3 regions of the Thioalkalivibrio sp. ALE23 genome follow, and region 2 is predicted to be linked to each of the others. Evidence: predicted binding sites of a transcription regulator. Region 2 holds the regulator's gene; each other region holds the start of a gene.

Region 1 (6,790 bases), on a different contig from region 2:
TCCGTTGTCTTCGCCACGCAGGATCTGCATGGACATCTGGACCCGGCGCTGGTTGCGTTCGATCAGCCGGGCGTTGCCCTGGTTGAGTTCGTTGCAGCGTTCGATCGTCGCCCGCAGCGCCTGCCAGCGGTCGTTGAGGTGCTCCCCTCCCTCCAGACGCGCGAACAGCCGCGCTACCCCTTCCGGGGTGAACTCGGCACCGCGGGCTTCGATCCATTGCTGCTGTTTGCGGGTTTCGGTTTCCAGTGCCTGCAGCAGTTCCTGCTTGCGCTGGACCGCGGCCTGCAGCCGCTCCGGCTCCCGTGACTCGATGGCCCGAGTTTCCTCCAGCAGGATATCCTCCAGCCGTTGTCCGAGACGGATGGATTCCTCCAGGGAAGGACGGATTCCGGTTTCGTCGGTCACCACCGGATCACCGCAGCAGGCCTTCGATTTCCATCATGCGATCGGCCAGTTCCTCGTTGTCGATCGGGTAGTTCCCCTGAGCGATCGCCTCGCGGATCTCGGCCACCTTCGCCTCGTTGAACGGCGCGGCCTCGCTGGCTTCGCCGCTGCCGTTCATGGCCTGGGCGGCACCGGTCAGGGTGACGGCGTCACCGCTGGCGGCCCCGCCGTTGCCGGCGCGGTCCACCCCGTTGCTGCCGGTGCGGGCGTCGTCGTCACGGCCGCGGACCCCGCCGTTCTGGCTGTCGGGGCGCAGGCCATTGATGTTGGGGCCTTTGATATCCATGACTTTGTCCTGTCGTTTGACTGGTCTGCCTCGTGTATCGGCCGGAATGCCCGAAACTGTAGGGTCGGTTGCGGGATTTCCGTCACATTTTACTACAGGGCGACGCGAACCGTGCCCGATGGCTGGACCTCGCCCTCGATCTCGCGTCCGGAGGAGGTGTTGCGCACGCGGATCCAGTCGCCGGCCGTGGCGTCTTCCAGGGCTTCGCCCTGCATGCGGATAGTGACGCTGCCGCTGCTGGCGAGGATGGTAACGCGCTGGCCGCGCTGGATCACCTGACGTTCATTAACGTGCTGCTGGCCGATGACCTGGCCCTGGCGAATCGCGCGGCGGGTCTGCAGACCGACCACCTCGGATGCGTCCTCGAAATAATGGCTGGCCTGGCGCGACGTCTCGATGCGCTCCATGCGCAGATCGCCCGGCCCCAGGGTCTGCTGGCGCGACAGGTTGCGGCGGGCCACCACCACCTCGGCGTGGCGTTCCACGGTGGCCGGAACGTACACCGACCAGGTCACCGGCCCGGGACAGCGGATGTTGACCGCAGTATTGCCCCTCGGGCGGCCGCCGGGCGGCAGCGAGGCCTCCAGGGGTTCTTCGCAGCGCTTGAGGCGCAGGCGGTCGTCGACATGACCGAGTTGCACCTCCACATCGTCGCCGTTGTGGTCCCCAAGCTGCTGGTGCAGGAACCGTTCCGCGCTGTCACGAATGTTCTGCACCGGCTCGATCTCCGCTTGCGCGGTCGGGGCGAGGAGCGCGAGCATCAGAAGAAGCGCACCCCCGCTGCGGCCCCCGCTGCGGCCCGGGCTGCGGTACGGGAGCAAAGCCTGTAACTTGAAAAGGTGCATGTCCGGTCACCGTTGACCCTGTGTCTTCGTCACGGAATACAAGCAGATTCTGTGCCATGGCATCCGGCGCCTGTCCTGCGCGTCCGATGCGTGGTTCAAGCTCCCGCCGGCGCGGCCGTTAGCAGGGAGAACAACCCAGGGGGCGAGAACCGTGAGTCAGTTTATTGACGACGTGAACCAGCGCACGCAGATGGTCGGGCAGAACCGGATGGAGCTGCTGCTGTTCTATCTGGGCGGCACGCAGACCTTCGGGATCAACGTGTTCAAGGTGCGCGAGGTGATTCCGCTGCCGCAGTTGCGCCAGATTCCCGGGTCCGCCGGGGTGGTGCGGGGCGTCACCACCCTGCGCGACAAGACCGTGCCGATCATCGATCTGGCGCGGGCGATGGGCATGCAATCGACCCGGGCCGGGGCGGACGGGCAGCAGAAGGTTGTGATCACGGAGTTCAACCGCTCGGTGCAGGGCTTCATGGTATCGGCGGTGGATCGCATCGTGAACGTCAACTGGGACCAGGTGAAGTCGCCCCCGCGCGGCACCGGTCGCGAGTCGTTTCTGGTGGCGGTCACCGAACTCGACAACAAGCTGGTGGAGATCATCGACGTGGAGCGCGTGCTGTCGCTGGTCAATCCGCTGCCCACCGAGGTGTCGGAAAGCGTGCGTTCCGCGGTGGCCGAGCAGACACCCGAGCGTCGGGAAATCGTCATCGCCGACGACTCGGTGGTGGCCCGCCGCCAGATCGAAAGCGCCATCCAGGGGCTCGAGTGGCCCTACGTGCTGTGCAAGGACGGGCGTGAAGCCCTGGATTACCTGGAGGAGAAAGCCGCCGAGGGTCCGATCCACGACACGGTCGAGCTGGTGATCTCGGATATCGAAATGCCGCGCATGGATGGTTACACCCTGACGGCAAAGATCCGCGAGAACGAGCGCCTGCGACCGCTGCGGGTGCTGCTGCATTCCTCGCTCAGCGGCGAATTCAATACCGACATGGTGCGTCGGGCCGGTGCGGATGCGTTCCTCTCCAAGTTCAACCCGGACGAACTGGCCAGTGCGGTCCTGGAACAGATCAACAAGACCGCCTGAGATGTCGGTGGTTGCCGGGGGCGAACGGTTGCCGGCCCGGCCGGGGCGGGTGGCCGGCGCTTGCCGCCCCTTTGCAGGCTGCGGACTTCCGCAAGGTTGCCTCGAAGCCCTATACTGTGGCGGCATGGAATCATCGAACCGAACAACCAGCGGACGGCGGACGGGCCCGGCACGCGTCAAGGCGGAGATGTGTGCGTGATCGATTCCCGTGACTACGAAGAATTCGCGCGCTTTCTCTCCGAGTGCTGTGGCCTGGTGCTGGGGGACAGCCGCCAGTACCTGGTGTCCAGCCGGCTGTCCCGCCTGCTGGATGAATTTGGCTACAAGGACGTGCCGGAACTGCTGCACGCGCTGCGCAAGGCGCCCAGCCCGAAGCTGCGCACGCGCGTCATCGATGCGATGACCACCAACGAAACCTCCTGGTTTCGCGACGGTTTTCCGTTCGAGATCCTGCGCCACGTGATCCTCCCGGAGCTGGCGTCCACTCGGTCGTCGATCAAGGTCTGGTCGGCCGGGTGTTCTAGTGGCCAGGAGCCCTACAGTATCTCGATGGTGGTCTCGGAATGGGAGGCCTCGCGCCCGCGCCGGGTGGTGCCCGTCAGCATTCTCGGCACGGACCTGTCCGAGGGCGTGCTGGAAGACGCCCGCAAGGGAGTCTATGACGGTCTGAGCATCGTGCGCGGGCTGAGCGAGTCGCGGCGGTCCCGGTTCTTCCAGACCGTGCCCGAGGGGCACAAGATCATCCCCGAGGTGCAGCGCCGCTGCCGGTTCCAGAAACTCAATCTGGTCGACAGCTACGCGGCGCTGGGCAAGTTCGACATCGTGTTCTGCCGTAACGTCCTGATCTATTTCTCCGCCGAGACCAAGCGTCAGGTCCTTGACGGTATTGCGAAGCAGCTCAACCCCGGCGGCTATCTGTTTCTTGGCGCTTCCGAGACGGTCGGGCCCTACAGCAAGGCGTACGAAACCGTGCGCACCGAGTACGGCTCGGTCCTGCGGCTGAAGGGCTGAACCCCTCCACGCCGGGCCTGCAACGGGCCCGGCGCTCGTTCCCTGCGCGGTGATTCGCCGCGTGGCCGGCCGCGTGCCGGTGTCCCTCCCTATCCTTTTTCCCCTTTTGCCGGCAGCCAATGGCACGGCGATTGCATCGTCGTGGTCAGGCAACGGATGCCCGCCATGCGCGGGCCGGACGGAACGGGATGAGCATATCGCTGGACAAGGCGCTCGGGATTCTGCCGGAGTCGGTGAACCTGCGTTCGCAGCGCATGGAGGTTCTGAGCTCGAACATCGCCAATGCCGACACCCCCGGCTACAAGGCGCGCGACCTGGATTTTCGCAGCCAGCTGGAGGCGGCTTCGGGTGGTGGTGGCCAGCTTCAGCTCAGCCAGACCCGCGCGGGTCATCAGGATCCGGGGACGGCTGCCGCGGGCACCGGGGCCGAGCTCAAGTACCGCATCCCTTCGCAGCCGTCTCTGGACGGCAATACCGTGGATCCGCAGATGGAGCGGGCGGCGTTCGCCGAGAACTCGGTCAAGTACCAGAGCAGCCTCGAATTTCTCAATCGCCGGGTTTCCGGCATTCGCGATGCCTTCCGGGGCAATCGCTGAACCTGACGGGAGGCCACTGCCGTGAGTGATCTGTTCAATCTGTTCAATACCTCGGCTTCGGCGCTGACGGCACAGTCGGCGCGGCTGAATACGGTGTCTTCGAACCTGGCGAACGCCAACACGGCGGCCGGCAGCGCCGAGGAGGCCTATCGCGGGAAACACGTGCTGTTCCAGGCAGCGATGGACCAGGCCAGCCGCGACGGTACCGCGACGCCGGTGCGGGTGGCCAGGATCGAGGAGTCGGATGCCGAGCCGCAGATGCATTACGAGCCCCATCACCCGAAGGCAAACGACGATGGCTACATCTTTCGCCCGGCGGTCAGCGTGGTCGAGGAGATGGCCAACATGATGTCGGCCTCGCGCAATTACGAAGCCAACGTTGAAGTCATGGACACCACCCGCCAGTTGATGATGCGCACGCTGCAGATGGGCGGACAAGGCTAGGAGACCGGAAATGAACGGACTGACACCCGACATGCTGGAAGGGGCGGGGATTCGCACTGACCGCCAGGCCCAGCGCGACCGTCAGGAGAAGGAAGGCGGGCCGGATCAGCTGGGACAGGAGAACTTCCTCAAGCTGATGACGACCCAGCTGCAGAACCAGGACCCGTTCGAGCCGATGGAAAACGGGGACTTCATCGCGCAGATGGCGCAGTTCTCGAGCGTCACCGGGATCCAGCAGCTGAACGAGTCGTTCGAGGGCTTCGCCCAGTCGATGGGACAGAACCAGGCGGTGCAGGGCGCAAATCTGGTTGGCAAGGACGTGCTGGTGCCGGTGGAGTTCGGCCAGCTGGGCCCCGAGGGCGGCATGAGCGGCGCGTTCGAACTGGGGGCCTCGGCCGAGTCGGTGGAGGTCGAGATCATGAACGGGGCCGGCGAGCGCGTGCGGCGCATGAATCTCGGCGCGATGGGCGCCGGGCTGCAGGACTTCCAGTGGGATGGCCTGACCGACAACGGCCAGCGCGCGCCGGCCGGGGTCTACGAGGTCCGGGCGACCGCGCGCAGCGGGGAGCGCACCGAATCGCTGGAGACCTTTCTTAACCAGCGCGTGGACAGCGTCTCCATGGGCGGGGAGAAAAACGGCCTGGCACTGAATGTGCAAGGTGTGGGCGAGATCGATTTTTCGGACGTACGCCGGATTTCCGGCTGACGCCCGACACAAAAAACAACCGGAGGAACGGAACATGCCCTTCAACATCGGATTGAGCGGACTGAACTCGGCCCAGGCCGACCTGGACGTGACCGGCAACAACATCTCCAACTCGGGGACCACCGGGTTCAAGCAATCGCGTGCCGAATTCGGGGATGTCTATGCGCAGTCCTTCGGCGGGACCGCGCAGACCGCCACCGGTGCCGGGTCGCGCCTGCTGGCGGTGACCCAGCAGTTCACCCAGGGGCAGACCGAGTTCACCGAGAACGGCCTGGATCTGGCGATCGACGGGGAGGGGTTCTTCCAGCTCAATGACGGCGGCAACACGCTCTACTCGCGCGCCGGCGAGTTTCAGGTGGATCGCGAGGGCTTCCTGGTGAACAGCCAGGGCCAGAACCTGCAGGGATACATCGCCGAAGACGGTGATACCGATCCCGCCGATCTGGGTGGAACCCCGGACAACCTGCGGCTGCAGACCGGCGAGGGTTCGCCACAGGTGACTTCCCGGATCGATGCCCGGCTGAACCTGCAGTCCGATGCGCCGGTAATCGACGATGGCTTCGATACTGATGACGGCGTGGCCGTCCCCGACAGCTACAACTTTTCCACTTCGCTGACGGTGTACAACGGCCAAGGCGAGGCCCAGGACGCGGAGGTCTATTTCACCAAGACCGATGACAACGAGTGGGAGGTCAACGTCGCGGTCAACGGTGAAGTGGTCGAAGATGGGGATTTCCCCGCGCAGCTGCTTTTCGGTAGTAATGGTGAGCTGGTGGATGAAGATGGCGACCCTCCGGATGAGGAGGACGTAACCTTCTCTTTCTTTCCCGGCGGTAACTTCGAGGACGATGATGAGGTCTCTATCGTTTTCGATGGGACGACCCAGTACGGGTCCGACTTCGGTGTCAGCGATCTCAATCAGAACGGGTTTGCCCCGGGCACGCTGACCGACATCGATATCGACAACGAGGGCGTGGTGTTCGCCCGCTACAGCAACGGGCAGTCGGACGTGCTGGGCCAGGTGACGCTGGCCAACTTCGACAACCCGCAGGGCCTTGAGCAGCTGGGCAACAACAACTGGGCGGAGACCTTCGCCTCAGGCGGACCCACGGTGAACGCGCCGGGTGCGGGCGGTACCGGGCAGATCCAGGCCGGGGCCCTGGAGGCCTCCAACGTGGATATCGCGCAGGAGCTGGTGAACCTGATCACGGCCCAGCGCAACTTCCAGGCCAATTCCCAGACCATCTCCACGGCCGACACCGTGACCCAGACCATCATCAATATCCGCTAGGGCGGTAACCGGAGGATCCTGCGGGAGGCCGAACCATGGACCGTTTTCTCTACATCGCGATGTCGGGGGCCCGGGAGGTCGAGCAC
Region 2 (6,790 bases):
CCACGCTCGTCTATTACCTGCTGCTGCCCGCGCTGGTGCTGCAGGTCCTGTGGACCGCACCGCTGGGTCTGGACTCGGTCCGCATCGCCCTGGTCGCCGGGGCGACGGTCCTGATCACCCTGGCCGTTACCGCCGGTGCGTGCCGAGCATGCACTGCCGACCGCGCCGCGGTGGGCGCGATGCTGCTGGCCGCTGCCTGGCCCAACGCGACCTATCTGGGCCTGCCGATCCTCGACAGTCTGTTCGGCGAGGCGGGGCGCGCGGTGGCCATCCAGTACGACCTGTTCGCCTGCCTGCCGCTGGTGCTGACCCTGGGCGTGGTTCTCGCGCGCCGTTACGGCGACGGTCGCATGCCGGCGGTGCATCCGTTGCGTGGCCTGTTGTCGGTGCCGTCGATCTGGGCCGCCCTCGCCGGTGTCACCCTGAACCTGGGCGGGGTGCCGCAGACGGTCTGGCTGGAGGAGTGGCTGGGACTGCTGGCGGATTCGGTGTCGCCGCTGATGCTGTTCGCGCTGGGCCTGGCACTGGTGTTCCACCGCTTTCACGGGCGCGACGCGCGGCCGCTGGCGGTCGTTGTGGGGATCCAGCTGCTGCTGGCACCGGCGGTGGCGCTGGGGCTGGTGTGGCTGCTGGGGATGGAGGGGATCCCCGCGACCGGAACGGTGCTGGAGGCGGCCATGCCGGCGATGGTGCTGGGGCTGGTGTTCTGTGACCGCTTCGGGCTGGATACGGGGCTGTACGCGGCCGCGGTAACCCTGACCACGGCCCTTTCGCTGGTTACCCTGCCGCTGTGGTTCGCCCTGGCCGGCGGTCTTCTGGGGGGATGAGCCTCAGGATTCCTCGCCGAAGCGGTCCGCGACCAGCTCGGTCAGGGCATCCAGCGCCGCCTCGGCATCCTCCGCGCCGTCGGTCCGGATGGTGATCTCCGAGCCCTGGGCGGCGGCCAGCATCATCACCCCCATGATGCTCTTGCCGTTCACTTCCTGATCGTTGCGGGCGACGGTGACATCGGCGGTGTACTGACTGGCGAGGCTGACGAACTTCGCGGCGGCCCGGGCATGCATGCCCAGCCGGTTAACGATGGGAACTGCGCGCTGCGGCATCGCTGGATTCCTGGTCGCAGAGAAGGATTCCGTCATGGCCCCCGGACAGCGCCTTGTTGACCAGTTCGCTCAGGGGCAGATGGCGGTAGTTGAGTACGCGGACGAGCATCGGCAGGTTGACGCCCGCGATCACGCGCGCGTTGTGTCCGCGCGCCACGCGGCTGGCCACGTTGGCCGGCGTGGAGCCGAACATGTCGGTCAGGACCAGCACACCGGCACCGCTGTCGAGGGTCTCCATGCGGGCGCGCGCCTGCGCCTGGATATCGTCCGGATCGTCGCTTTGCGACATCGCCATGGACTCGCAGTCCTCGGGCAGGTCTCCCAGCATGCTCTGCGCGGTCTGCAGGAGTGTATCGCCCAGGTTTTGATGCGTGATCAGGATCAGACCGACGCCCATGGAACTACTCCGTTTCAGGGGAGAGAGAATCGAGCTCGCGATGACGGGTGCTAACAGTAACATGTTCCCGTTCGCGCCACGCAGCCGCCAGCCGTTCCACAAGGTAGACCGAGCGGTGGCGCCCGCCGGTACAGCCGATGGAGACCGTGGCATAGCTGCGATGGTCCGCCACCAGCCGCGGGATCCAGGTGTCGAGAAAGCCGTGGATGGAGTCGAACATCGCCCCGACCTCGCCATGGCTGTCGAGGAAATGCGCTACCGCCGGATCCAGCCCGGTCAGTGGCGCCAGTTCGCGCTCGTAGTAGGGGTTGGGCAGACAGCGCACGTCGAACACGAAATCGGAATCCAGCGGCGAGCCGTGCTTGAAGCCGAAGGACTGGAACAGCAGCGACAGGCCGGCGGTCTCGCGGCTGCCGACCCGGGCCCGGAGCGTGCGCGCGAGGTCGTGCATCGACAGCCGGCTGGTGTCCACGGTCAGGTCGGCTTCTACCGCCACGTGCCCCAGCCAGGTCCGTTCCATGCCGATCGCTTCCACCAGCGGGATGCCATCGCGTGCCAGCGGATGGCGTCTGCGGGTCAGGTGGTAGCGACGCAGCAGGACCTCGTCGGAGGCATTGAGGAACAGCACCTCGACCTCCAGGCCCGATCCACGCAGCTCGCCCAGCAGTTGACCGAATCCGCTGAGGGCGTCGAGGCCCGAACGGACGTCCACGCCCACGGCCAGATGGCGGTCACCGCCGGTGTCGTAATGGCCGCTGCGGACCTTCTCCACCAGTTCCGGCAGCATCGGCAGCGGCAGGTTGTCGACACAGAAGTAGCCGGCGTCCTCCAGGGTATGCAGGGCGACGGTCTTGCCGGAACCCGACAGACCACTGACCAGCAGCAGACGCATGTCGGTCAGCCCTCGGGATCGGGGTTGGGGACCGTGGTGCTGGGCCCGCCGATGTGGAAGATGGATTCCTCCTGCTGATCCTCGCCCATCTGGCGCCGCTGGCGGGCGCGCAGGTCGTCCCCGGCGATGTAGCCCTGCATGTGCAGCAGGTGATTGCGGACCGCGGCCTCGATCATGACCGCGATGTTGCGCCCCGGCGCCACCGGCAGGCTGATCAGCGGGATGCGCAGGCCGAGGATCTCGCTCTCGCCGCGGCGCCCGTTCAGGCGATCGTCCGGCACCGGCGAGGGCTCGTTGTGATCGCGCAGATCGATGATCAGGCGCAGATACTTGCCGCCCTTGATCGCCGAGTCGCCGTACATCGCGCGGATGTTGAGCACGCCCAGGCCGCGCACCTCGAGCAGGTCCTGGAGCAGGGCGGGGCAGTGTCCGCGCACGATATCCGGGGCAATGCGCGCGAACTCGGGGGCATCATCGGCGATCAGCCGGTGGCCACGCGAGATCAGCTCGAGTGCGACCTCGCTCTTGCCGACGCTGGAGGCCCCCGAGATCAGTACACCGATCCCGAGGATCTCCATGAACACCCCGTGGCGCACCTCGAAATGGGCGAGGCGCTGCTGCAGGAAATAGCGCAGCAGCGCGATGACTTCGTGCGAGGATGTGCGTGTGCACAGGATCACCGGCAGGGGGTCGTCACCTGTCTGCGGCATGCGCGGGAACGGGCAGGTGTCCTCGGCGAAGATCACCATGGTAGTACCGGTGCGGGCCATTTCCAGCACCAGGTGGTCACGCTGCTCGTCGGACAGGCCGGCGATGTAGCGGGCCTCGTAGTCGCCGATGACCTGGATGCGGTTGGGGCGGATCAGGTTCAGGTGGCCGGCCAGCGGCAGGTCGCCATCCCCGAATCCCAGGAGTTCGCGGTCGCCCGCGGCCTCCTCTCCGTGGACGTAGCGCAGGTCCAGACGGCTCCCCATCGCCCGCGTGAGCGCGGCGATGGTGATGTTGCTCGCGGTGCCGTCGGCTGCCGCTTCCGCCCGGTCGGCCATGGTCAGGTGTCTCCCAGCGCCCGGCTGAGGGCCTGCTGGACCCCCGTGCTGTCCGCGGCGCGCCGGATGCCGGCGAGGGTGTCCGGCTGCGACAGCCCGCGCGCGAGCTGGGCCAGCAGGTCCAGGTGTTCGCTGGTGGCCTCTTCCGGCACCAGCAGGGCGATCAGGATGTCCACCGGTTCGTGGTCCATGGCTTCGAAATCCACGCCCTGATCCAGACGCAGGACCGCGATGCGGGGCGTATCCAGCTCGGCGAGACGGCCGTGCGGGATCGCCACGCCATGGCCGAGCCCGGTGGAGCCCAGTTTTTCGCGGGCCGACATGGCTTCGAACGCGGCACTGGCCGCCAGTCCGTCCGCGGCCCCGTCCACCAGCAGATCGGCGAGGGTTTCCAGCGCTCGTTTCTTGCTGGAGCAGTCGGTTTCCAGTCCGATGCGCTCCGGGGTGATGAGCTCGGCCGGATTCATCGGCTTACTCGGGTTGTTCGCGGTTGCGCTGGGCGCCCTCGGCGCGATGATGATCCTTGACCTTCTCCTTGTGCTTGATCAGCTGGCGGTCGACCTTGTCGATCAGGCCGTCGATGGCGGCGTACATGTCATCGTGGCTGGCCTCGGCGTGGATGTGGTTGCCGCTGACCTGCAGATTCGCTTCCGCCTTGTTGTGCAGCTTCTGCGTCTTCTCGTGGTTCAGCACCACGTGCACGTCGATCACCTTGTCGAAGTGGCGTTCCAGCTTCTGGAATTTCTCGTTGACGTAGTCGCGCAGGGCGTCGGTGATGTCGACGTGGTGTCCGGTGAGATTGATCTGCATGGGTCAGGCTCCTTTCGGTTTGCTTCCGGTCGGCATGGCGGCCATCTGGCGGCGCTCGCTGGAGGATGGCAGGTTCATGCCCTCCCGGTATTTGGCCACGGTACGCCGGGCCACGTTGATGCCCCGATCCGCCAGGATCTGGGCGAGGCGGGAATCGCTGAGCGGTTTGCCCGGCGTTTCCTCTTCGATGAGTTCGCGGATCATGGCACGAATCGCGGTCGCGGAGCATTCCCCGCCGTCGCTGGTGCCCACGTGACTGGAGAAGAAATACTTGAATTCGAACACCCCGCGGGGGGTGTGCATGTATTTCTGCGTGGTCACCCGCGAGATCGTGGACTCGTGCATCTCCAGGGCTTCGGCGATGTCGCGCAGGATCAGCGGCTGCATCGCCACCTCGCCGTGTTCCAGGAACCCCTGCTGGCGTTCGACGATCGCGCGCGCCACGCGCAGCAGGGTGTCGTTGCGGCTGTGCAGGCTCTTGATGAACCATCGCGCCTCCTGCAGCTGATCGCGCATGAAGGCGCTGTCGCGGGCATCGGAGACCTGGCGGACCATGCCGGCGTAGAGGTCGTTGATGCGAATGCGCGGGGCGATCTCGGGATTCAGGTCGACCTGCCAGCCCCGGTCGGTATGACGCACGTAGACATCCGGGACCACGTATTCCGGCGGTGTCTCGCTGATCTGGGCGCCGGGGCGCGGGTTGAGCGTGCGGATCAGGTCCAGCGCCGCGGCCAGTTCGTTGCCATCGCGTACGCCGCTCTGGCGCTGCAGGGCCTTGTAGTCACGCCGGGCAAGGGCGTCCATGCCGTGTTCCAGGAGCGCGCGCGCCGCCTCGCGCGAGGGGGCGTCCGGCGCCAGCTCGCCCAGCTGGACCTCCAGGCACTCGCGCAGATCCAGCGAACCGACCCCCAGCGGGTCGCAGTGCTGCAACCAGTGGCGTACGGCCTCGACCTCGTCGGTGTCGACGGGGGGGTCTTCACTCCGGCTGATGGTCTCGGCCAGGGTCTCGACGTCACCCTCGAGGTAGCCGTCGCCGTTGATGGTGTCGATCAGGGCGGCGCCGATGCGCTGGTCGCGCGGGGTCAGGTGCGACAGATGCAGCTGCCACAGCAGGTGATCCTGCAGCCCGCCGCCGCCGTCGTCGTCCGAGGTGTTCTCCAGCGGGTCGCGGTCGTCCAGACCGCGCGGGCTGGCGCTGGCGTCGTAGATGTCTTCCCAGCGGCTGTCGGTCACCAGCTCGTCGGGGATGACGTCCTCCGAGCCGCCGGCATCCACCGTTTCGCCGGTGCCGGCGTTGTCGCTGCCGCTCTCGCCGTCGTCGGTGTTCGCGTCGCTGTCGGTGTCCCCCGCGTCGGCACCGAGTTCGTCATCCTCGGCCTGTTCCAGCATGGGATTGCTTTCCAGCGCCTGCTGGATCTCGGCCTGGAGCTCCAGCGTGGACAGCTGCAGCAGCCGGATGGCCTGCTGCAGCTGCGGCGTCATGGTCAGCGTCTGACCGAGCTGCAGATTCAGCCCGGGCTTCAGCATGAGTTGGGAAAGGCGTTGGTCACCATAAGTGAATAGTAATCCCTTGCTGCGGGCTTGTGCACCGTCCGGGTGCGGCGGTCGGTGTCACAGGCGGAAGTTTTCGCCGAGGTAGACCTCGCGCACGCGGGTGTCGGCCAGCAGTTCGTCCGGCGTGCCCGCGCTCAGCAGGCGCCCCTCGCTGAGGATGTACGCGCGATGGCAGATGCCCAGGGTCTCGCGTACGTTGTGATCCGAGATTAGTACGCCGATGCCGCGTTCGGCCAGGTGGCGGATGACTTCCTGGATCTCGCCGACCGAGATCGGATCGACCCCGGCAAACGGTTCGTCCAGACAGATGAACCGCGGATCGCCGGCCAGCGCGCGGGCGATCTCGGCGCGCCGCCGCTCGCCTCCGGACAGCGCGATCCCGGGGCTGTGGCGCACGGTCTCCAGCTGGAATTCCTCGATCAGGGCGTCGCCGATGCGGCGGCGCTCGTGGCGGTCGAGTTCCGGGCGCAGTTCCAGCACCGCCTGCAGGTTGTCCTGGACCGACAGGCGGCGAAAGATCGATGCCTCCTGCGGGAGATAGCCCAGCCCGGCGCGGGCGCGTTCGTGGATGGGCGCCCGGGTGATGTCGCGCCCGCCCAGGGTGATGCGCCCGGTATTGGGCCGGATCAGTCCGACCAGGCTGTAGAAGCAGGTGGTCTTGCCGGCTCCGTTGGGTCCCAGCAGGCCGACCACTTCGCCGGGCACCAGGTCCACATCCATCGCGTCCAGCACGGTACGCTGGCCATAGCGCTTGCTCAGCTCGCGGGCGACCAGATGGCCGTCGGCCGCGGGGGTCATGGATTGTCCTCGCGTGGCTGCAGGCGGATGTGCACGCGCTCGTCGTCGGTGTCGCCGCGTTCGGCGCGGATCACGTCGCGTTCGAGATCGTAGGTGATGCGCTGCCCGCGGGCATCCTCGGCGGCGGTGATGACGCGTGCCCGTTCGGTCAGGATCACGCGTTCCTCGTCGAGGAAATAGTCGATGCGCA
Region 3 (6,790 bases), 570 kb from region 2:
GTCTGGCTGCAGGGCGAGGCCGTGAACATCGCCAACCGCAACGTGTACGACAAGATCGTCGGCCATAACATGCCGGCAATGAAGGACATCGTGGATTCGCTGGTGAGTGAAGGCGTTCCGTTCTGGGCCTGCGAGGCCTGCGCCAAGGGTCGCGACGTCGGCGAGCACAACTTCCTGCCGAACGCCGAGATGGCCGGCATGGGCCACTACGTCCAGGCCGTCGCCGAGTTCGACCGCTCCATGAGCTTCTGATCGGCCGTGCCGTTCCGCGGGCGGGGCGTGATGCCCCGCCCGTTTTTGTTTGTACCCCCGCTGTCAGTCGGTCGAACTGGCACATCGCATGCTTGTTTGTTCCGGGAGTGATTCACGGACGACGAGCATGACCCAGAACACATCCCCGAATTTTTCCCTCGAAGAGTCCATTGGCGATTTCCTGGTCGCCTCGCGCAAGTGCGAGGTGGTGAGCCTGGAGCGCCTGCTGGAGGCGGTGCAGCTGGTCGGGCGCATCCGCGCGCTGGTGCATGCCCTGCAGCGCGAGCGCGGGGCCTCCAGCCTCTGGATCGGGTCCGGCGGCCAGCGCTATACCCGCGAACTGGAGCAGTACCGGGCCGAATCGGACGCCGCCGCGGCCGCGTTCCGCGAGCACCTGGATGGCTGGCTGGCCCCGGACGCCTGCGCCCATGGCCGCAGTCGGCTGCTGGGGCGCATGGCGCTGGCGCTGCATGGCCTGTCCGGCCTGGGCAGCCTGCGCGAGGAGGTCCTGGAGCTGACCCTGAGCCCGATGGACTCGACCCGCGGCTTCAGCGAGCTGATTCGCGCCCTGATGGCCCTGGTGTTCGAGGCTGCGGATTCGGCGACCGATCCCGAGGTCTCGCGGGCCCTGGTGGCCCTGCTGAACTTCATGCAGGGCAAGGAACTGGCAGGGCAGGAGCGCGCGATCGGGGCCGCCGGGTTTGGCGCCGCGAACTTCGAGCCCGAACTGCGCCAGGCGCTGGTCCATCGGATCGATGCCCAGGAACGGGCGTTCCGCATCTTCTCCGAGTTCGCGGCACCGGCGGCCTGTGCCGCCTGGCGCGAGCTGCAGACGGCGGCCTTCGCCGCCGACATCGAGCGTCTGCGCCGCCGGGCCTGTACCGAGGCCTCAGGGCACCACGACCCCGCCCGGGCCGAGGAATGGTTTGCCTGTACCACCGCGCGCATCGACGCGATGAAGGAGATCGAGGATCTGCTGGAGATGCACCTGAACGAGTGCTGCTCGGCACGCATCACGGCGGATCGCGCGGACCTCGGCGCGGTGCGTGACCGGGTCGCGCAACTCGCCGAGTCGGAACTGCGCGACAGCGTCCCGTATGCGGTGTTCTTCGGCGCGCCGGAGGGCCTGGAGCCCGCGCAGGAGGAGGGCGATGCCGCACTCAACGTACCGATCGTCGGACACTCGGTGATGGACTTGGTGCAGCGCCAGGCGGCCCGGCTGCAGTCGGTGGAGGATGAACTGCATGCGGCACGCCAGGCCCTGGCCGAGCGCAAGACCATCGAGCGTGCCAAGGCGCTGCTGATCCAGCACCGCGGCCTCAGCGAGGACCAGGCCTACAAGCTCCTGCGCCAGACGGCGATGAACCAGAACCGGCGCCTGGCCGAGGTCGCCGAGGCGACCGTCGCGATGTCCGACCTGCTGGGCAAGGGCGGCCTGTAGCTAACTCCCCGGGAAACGGATGCCGGCCCTGTGGGAGCGGGCTTGCCCGCGAAGCACCTGCCAGTGTCCGCGACTGGCAGGGGCTTCGCCGCCAAGGCGGCTCCTACAGGTAGTGCACCAGCGCGGTTCATCTGCACCGCCGGTGTGCCCCAGGGTGGTGCCGCTTGCGAGTGATATTCCCCTGCGAAGATTCGATTGAGTACCGGGAACCGTCCGATTTTTCCGCGTCAGGATAGGCTTTGCGCCCTATCGGTCGATCAGCAACGGCTAATTGGCACACCTCCTGCAGGAATACCGGCAAGACGAGCCAACGGCGGTTCGTCGCCTGACAACAGGGAGACCCGACGACCGGGCCTCCCACGGGACTGGACAAAGGCGTCCATCACCCGGCTGCAAACGCGGCCGGGCTGATAGGACGCCTTTTTTCGTTTTTGGGATGTGTTTGCTGACAAGGGGAGTGAACCCGCAATGACCGATCACACGAATGACACGAAAAAGACCTCCGGCCTGTCGCGCCGGCGTTTCCTTCAGGCCGGCGGCGTTCTGGCAGGGGGCGCCGCCTTGGGGATGCATCCGGATTTTTTCCGGTCGGCGGCCTATGCCGGGGGATCCGAAGGGCTGGAAAAGACCAAGCTCGAGTTCGGATTTATCCCCTTGACGGATTGTGCTCCGCTCGTAGTCGCCCAGGAGAAGGGATATTTCGCTCGCCACGGGCTCGACGTCCATGTGGCCAAGGAGGCTTCCTGGGCCAATATTCGCGACAAGGTCTCCGTTGGGAGCCTGGATGGCGGGCACATGCTGGCGGGGATGCCGATCGCCGCGACGCTGGGCGTGGGTGCTACCCAGCGCAACACCATCACGGGGTTCAGCATGGACCTCAACGGCAACGCGATTACCGTTTCCAACGAGCTCTACGACCGGATGGTCGAGGCCGATCCGGAGGCTATGAACGAACGGCCGATTTCCGCGCGCGCCCTGAAGAAGGTCATCGATGCCGACCAGGCAGCGGGCCGTGCCCCGATGACCTTCGCCATGGTTTTCCCCGTATCCACGCATAACTATGAACTGCGCTACTGGATGGCCGCTTCCGGGATCAACCCGGATCGGGATGTCCGCCTGGTTGTGATCCCGCCACCCCAGATGGTGGCCAACCTGCGCGCGGGCAACATGGATGGCTACTGCGTCGGCGAGCCCTGGAACATGCGTGCGGTGGACATGGGTATCGGCAAGACCCTGGTCACCAACTACGAGATATGGAACAACAATCCGGAGAAGGTGTTTGGCGTACTGGAGAGCTGGGCGGAAGAACACCCGAATACGCACCAGGCAGCGTTGCGGGCCTTGATCGAGGCCAACGAGTGGATGGACAAGCCCGAGAATCGCGAAGAAGTGGTGCGCATCATTTCGGGCCGCCGTTTTGTCAACGCCCCTGAACACGTAGTGGCCATGTCGATGACGGGGACGCTCCAGTTCAATCCGGACGGAGACCCCGAACCCTTCCCGGACTTCAATGTGTTCCACCGTTACGCGGCCAGCTTTCCGTGGCGCTCGCATGCGGCCTGGTTTGTCACGCAGATGGTTCGTTGGGGGCAGCTGGAAGAGCCTGTGGATATGCGTGCGGTGGCCGAAAAGGTCTATCGCCCCGAACTGTATCGGCAAGCGGCTGCAGAAGTGGGCGTCGCCTATCCCGAGATCGACTGGAAGACGGAAGGCACACGCAATGAACACTGGACCCTGGAGGCGGCCTCCTCGCCGATCGAGATGGGCCCTGACCGGTTCATTGATAACCGCGCCTATGACCCGGATGACCTTGTCGGCTATGTCGACGGTTTCGATGTACACAGTCGCAAGGTCGCCCTCGATGACCTCGCCGACGTCAACGGCTGAGGGAGGCCCACCATGTCCACCAATTACGCCGATATGCAACTGGCGGTTGAACGCGAGAACGACAAGGACGCCGAAGGTCGAACGGAGGCCGCCGCTGGCCGGGAAACCAAACCGGCGGAACGCAACGACACCGCCGGGGCGATCGAATCGGCACACGATGACCGATTCGAGGTGATGGCGGATATGTTCCAGCGCTGGATTCCTGTGCTGGCACTCCCGCTGATTGCGTTCGGAATGCTGCTGGGGGGCTGGGCCTGGCTGCAGTCGACGGTCTCGCCGGACCTCCCGACGCCCGGGCAAGTGTGGGCCGAGGCCGTCTACCTGCTAAGCGATCCGTTCTACGACTACGGTCCGAACGACATGGGGATCGGCTGGCAGGTGATGTATTCCCTTGGCCGCGTCCTGGCGGGCTTCGGCCTGGCAGCACTGGTCGGCATTCCGCTGGGCTTGATGATGGGCGCTTCGCTCTCGATGCGCCGCGCCATTAGCCCGGTCGTGCAGCTGTTGCGTCCCGTGTCCCCGCTGGCCTGGCTGCCGCTCGGTCTGCTGGTGTTCCAGGCGGTCAATCCCTCCGCGATCTTCGTGATCTTCATCACCAGCATCTGGCCGATCCTCATCAATACCGCGGCCGGGGTCCAGGCCATCCCGCGTGACTACACCAACGTATCCCAGGTGCTCCGTCTCGGGCGCCTGGAGGCGGCGCGCAAGATCCTGATCCCCGCAACCATGCCCTACATCCTCACCGGCATGCGGTTGGCGCTGGGGATTGCCTGGATGGTGATCGTGGCGGCCGAGATGCTCACCGGCGGGGTCGGCATCGGATTCTTTATCTGGGACGAATGGAACAACCTCAATGTCGCTTCGATCATCGTGTCGATCTTCGTGATCGGTCTTGTGGGCATCGCCCTGGACGCTGGGGTGGGCCTGATCAAGAAACGCTTCGACTACGCGCCCGCGTAAGGAGAAACACATGAGTCACTATCTCAATCTCGATTATCTGGACATGACGTTTGCGACTCCACGCGGGCCGCTCAACGTGCTGAACAACGTGAATCTGAAGGTCCAGAAAGGCGAATTCGTATCCATCATCGGGCATTCCGGCTGTGGCAAGTCCACCGTTCTGAACATCGTGGCTGGGCTGCTGCGCGCAACCACTGGGGGCGTTCTTCTGGAAGAGCGCGAGGTAGTGGAACCCGGGCCAGAGCGTGCCGTGGTGTTCCAGAACCACTCCCTGCTGCCCTGGATGACGGTGTACGAGAATGTCCGTCTGGCCGTTGACAAAGTGCGCCGCGGAGCTCCCCAGGCCGAGCGCGACGCCTGGACGCTGGAGAATCTCGAACGTGTCCACATGACCCACGCGAAGGATCAGTACCCCGGTGAGATCTCCGGGGGTATGAAGCAGCGCGTCGGGATCGCCCGGGCGCTGGCGATGGAGCCCAAGGTCCTGCTGATGGATGAACCGTTCGGCGCGCTGGATGCGCTGACCCGGGCACATCTGCAGGACGAGGTCATGAAGCTGCGGTCGGATCTGGGCAACACCGTGCTGATGGTCACCCACGACGTGGACGAGGCGGTGCTGCTGTCCGACCGCATCGTGATGATGACCAACGGCCCGGCCGCGACCATCGGCGAGATCCTGGAGATCGACCTGCCAAAGCCGCGCGAGCGCCTGGTGATGGCCGACAACGCGCAGTACAACCACTACCGGGCCGAGGTGCTGCGCTTCCTCCACGAGCGTCACAAGAATCCCGAGTCGGAGGCCGCGTGATGGATACCGCGAACGACAAGCCGCGGCTGGTCCTGATCGGCAACGGCATGGCCGGGATGCGCACGGTCGAGGAGCTGCTGAAGCTCAAGCCGGACATGTACGACATCACCGTGTTCGGTGCCGAGCCCTGGGGCAACTACAACCGCATCATGCTCTCGCCGGTGCTGGCCTCGGAGAAGACCGTCGACGAGATCATGCTGAACGACGATGCCTGGTATGCCGAGCGCGGCATCACCCTGCACAAGGGCCGACGCATCGAACGGATCGACCGCGTGAACCGGCGGGTGATCGCCGAGGACGGCACCGAGGCGCCCTATGACCGCCTGCTGCTGGCGACCGGCTCCGACCCGGTGATGATCCCGGTGCCGGGGCATGAACTGGAGGGCGTGGTCGCTTTCCGCGACATCCACGACGTGGACGCGATGCTCGCGGCCAGCCGCGCACACAAGCATGCGGTGGTGATCGGCGGCGGCCTGCTGGGCCTGGAGGCCGCCAACGGCCTGATGCGCCAGGGCATGGAGGTCACCGTGGTGCACCTGATGGAGCACCTGATGGAGCGCCAGCTGGATGCCGAGGCCGCCGGGATGCTGCGCGGCTCGCTGGAGGAGCGCGGCATGCGTTTTCGCATGGCGCATCAGACCGAGACGATCCTGGGCGAGGGCCGCGTCACCGGTGTGCGCTTCACCGACGGCAGCGAGGTCGAGGCGGATCTGGTGGTGATGGCGGTCGGCATCCGCCCGAACACGGCGCTGGCCGCGTCCGCCGGGCTGCACTGCGAGCGCGGCGTGGTGGTGAACGACACCATGCAGACCTATGACCCGTCGATCTACGCGGTCGGCGAGTGCGTGCAGCACCGCGGCGCCACCTATGGCCTGGTCGCGCCCTTGTGGGAACAGGCAAAGGTCTGCGCCAACCACCTGGCCGAGTACGGTATCGGGCGCTACGAGGGCTCGATGACCTCCACCAAGCTGAAGGTGACCGGGATCGACCTGTTCTCCGCCGGCGACTTCACCGGTGACGAGACCACCGAGGACCTGGTGTTCAAGGATGCCGCGCGCGGCGTCTACAAGCGCCTGGTGCTGAAGGACAACCGCATCCAGGGGGTCGTGCTGTACGGCGATACCCTGGACGGCTCCTGGTACTTCCAGCTGATGCGCGACGCCACGCCAGTGGCCGACATCCGCGAGAACCTGCTGTTCGGCCAGGCGCATATCGGCGACTCCGGCCACGGCGACGAGGCCTCGCGGGTCGCGGCCATGCCCGACGAGGCCGAGATCTGCGGCTGCAACGGCGTGTGCAAGGGCGAGATCGTCCAGGCAATCAGCGAGCACAAGCTGTTCACGCTGGAGGACGTGCGCGCCCACACCAAGGCGTCGAACTCCTGTGGGTCCTGCACCGGGCTGGTGGAGTCCGTGCTCGCCACCACGCTGGGTGGAGACTAC

The links. Region 2 encodes sigma-54, which starts transcription at its own class of promoters, with help from an activator protein. Its sites were predicted from a motif close to TGGCANGNTNCNTGCTT; they were not measured.
Region 1: the regulator sigma-54 is predicted to act here: its motif matches at 3,788-3,804, upstream of flgB (flagellar basal body rod protein FlgB).
Region 3: the regulator sigma-54 is predicted to act here: its motif matches at 1,966-1,982, upstream of F573_RS0100550 (CmpA/NrtA family ABC transporter substrate-binding protein).

The regions. Positions count from the first base shown of each region.
Region 1 is NZ_KB900033.1:430,218-437,007, reverse strand. It holds gene F573_RS0108740 (flagella synthesis protein FlgN) at 1-408, opposite strand, end outside; gene flgM (flagellar biosynthesis anti-sigma factor FlgM) at 413-730, opposite strand; gene flgA (flagellar basal body P-ring formation chaperone FlgA) at 823-1,491, opposite strand; gene F573_RS0108725 (chemotaxis protein) at 1,727-2,656, shown strand; gene F573_RS0108720 (protein-glutamate O-methyltransferase CheR) at 2,852-3,667, shown strand; gene flgB (flagellar basal body rod protein FlgB) at 3,856-4,263, shown strand; gene flgC (flagellar basal body rod protein FlgC) at 4,285-4,707, shown strand; gene F573_RS0108705 (flagellar hook assembly protein FlgD) at 4,718-5,413, shown strand; gene flgE (flagellar hook protein FlgE) at 5,448-6,704, shown strand; gene flgF (flagellar basal-body rod protein FlgF) at 6,740-6,790, shown strand, end outside.
Region 2 is NZ_KB900031.1:679,561-686,350, reverse strand. It holds gene F573_RS0103430 (AEC family transporter) at 1-827, shown strand, start outside; gene F573_RS0103425 (HPr family phosphocarrier protein) at 831-1,103, opposite strand; gene F573_RS0103420 (PTS sugar transporter subunit IIA) at 1,075-1,500, opposite strand; gene rapZ (RNase adapter RapZ) at 1,505-2,392, opposite strand; gene hprK (HPr(Ser) kinase/phosphatase) at 2,398-3,438, opposite strand; gene F573_RS0103405 (PTS sugar transporter subunit IIA) at 3,441-3,905, opposite strand; gene hpf (ribosome hibernation-promoting factor, HPF/YfiA family) at 3,910-4,248, opposite strand; gene F573_RS0103395 (RNA polymerase factor sigma-54) at 4,252-5,775, opposite strand; gene lptB (LPS export ABC transporter ATP-binding protein) at 5,860-6,600, opposite strand; gene lptA (lipopolysaccharide transport periplasmic protein LptA) at 6,597-6,790, opposite strand, start outside.
Region 3 is NZ_KB900031.1:106,540-113,329, reverse strand. It holds gene F573_RS0100560 (DsrE family protein) at 1-252, shown strand, start outside; gene F573_RS0100555 (nitrate regulatory protein) at 380-1,693, shown strand; gene F573_RS0100550 (CmpA/NrtA family ABC transporter substrate-binding protein) at 2,162-3,580, shown strand; gene ntrB (nitrate ABC transporter permease) at 3,593-4,540, shown strand; gene F573_RS0100540 (ABC transporter ATP-binding protein) at 4,551-5,348, shown strand; gene nirB (nitrite reductase large subunit NirB) at 5,348-6,790, shown strand, end outside.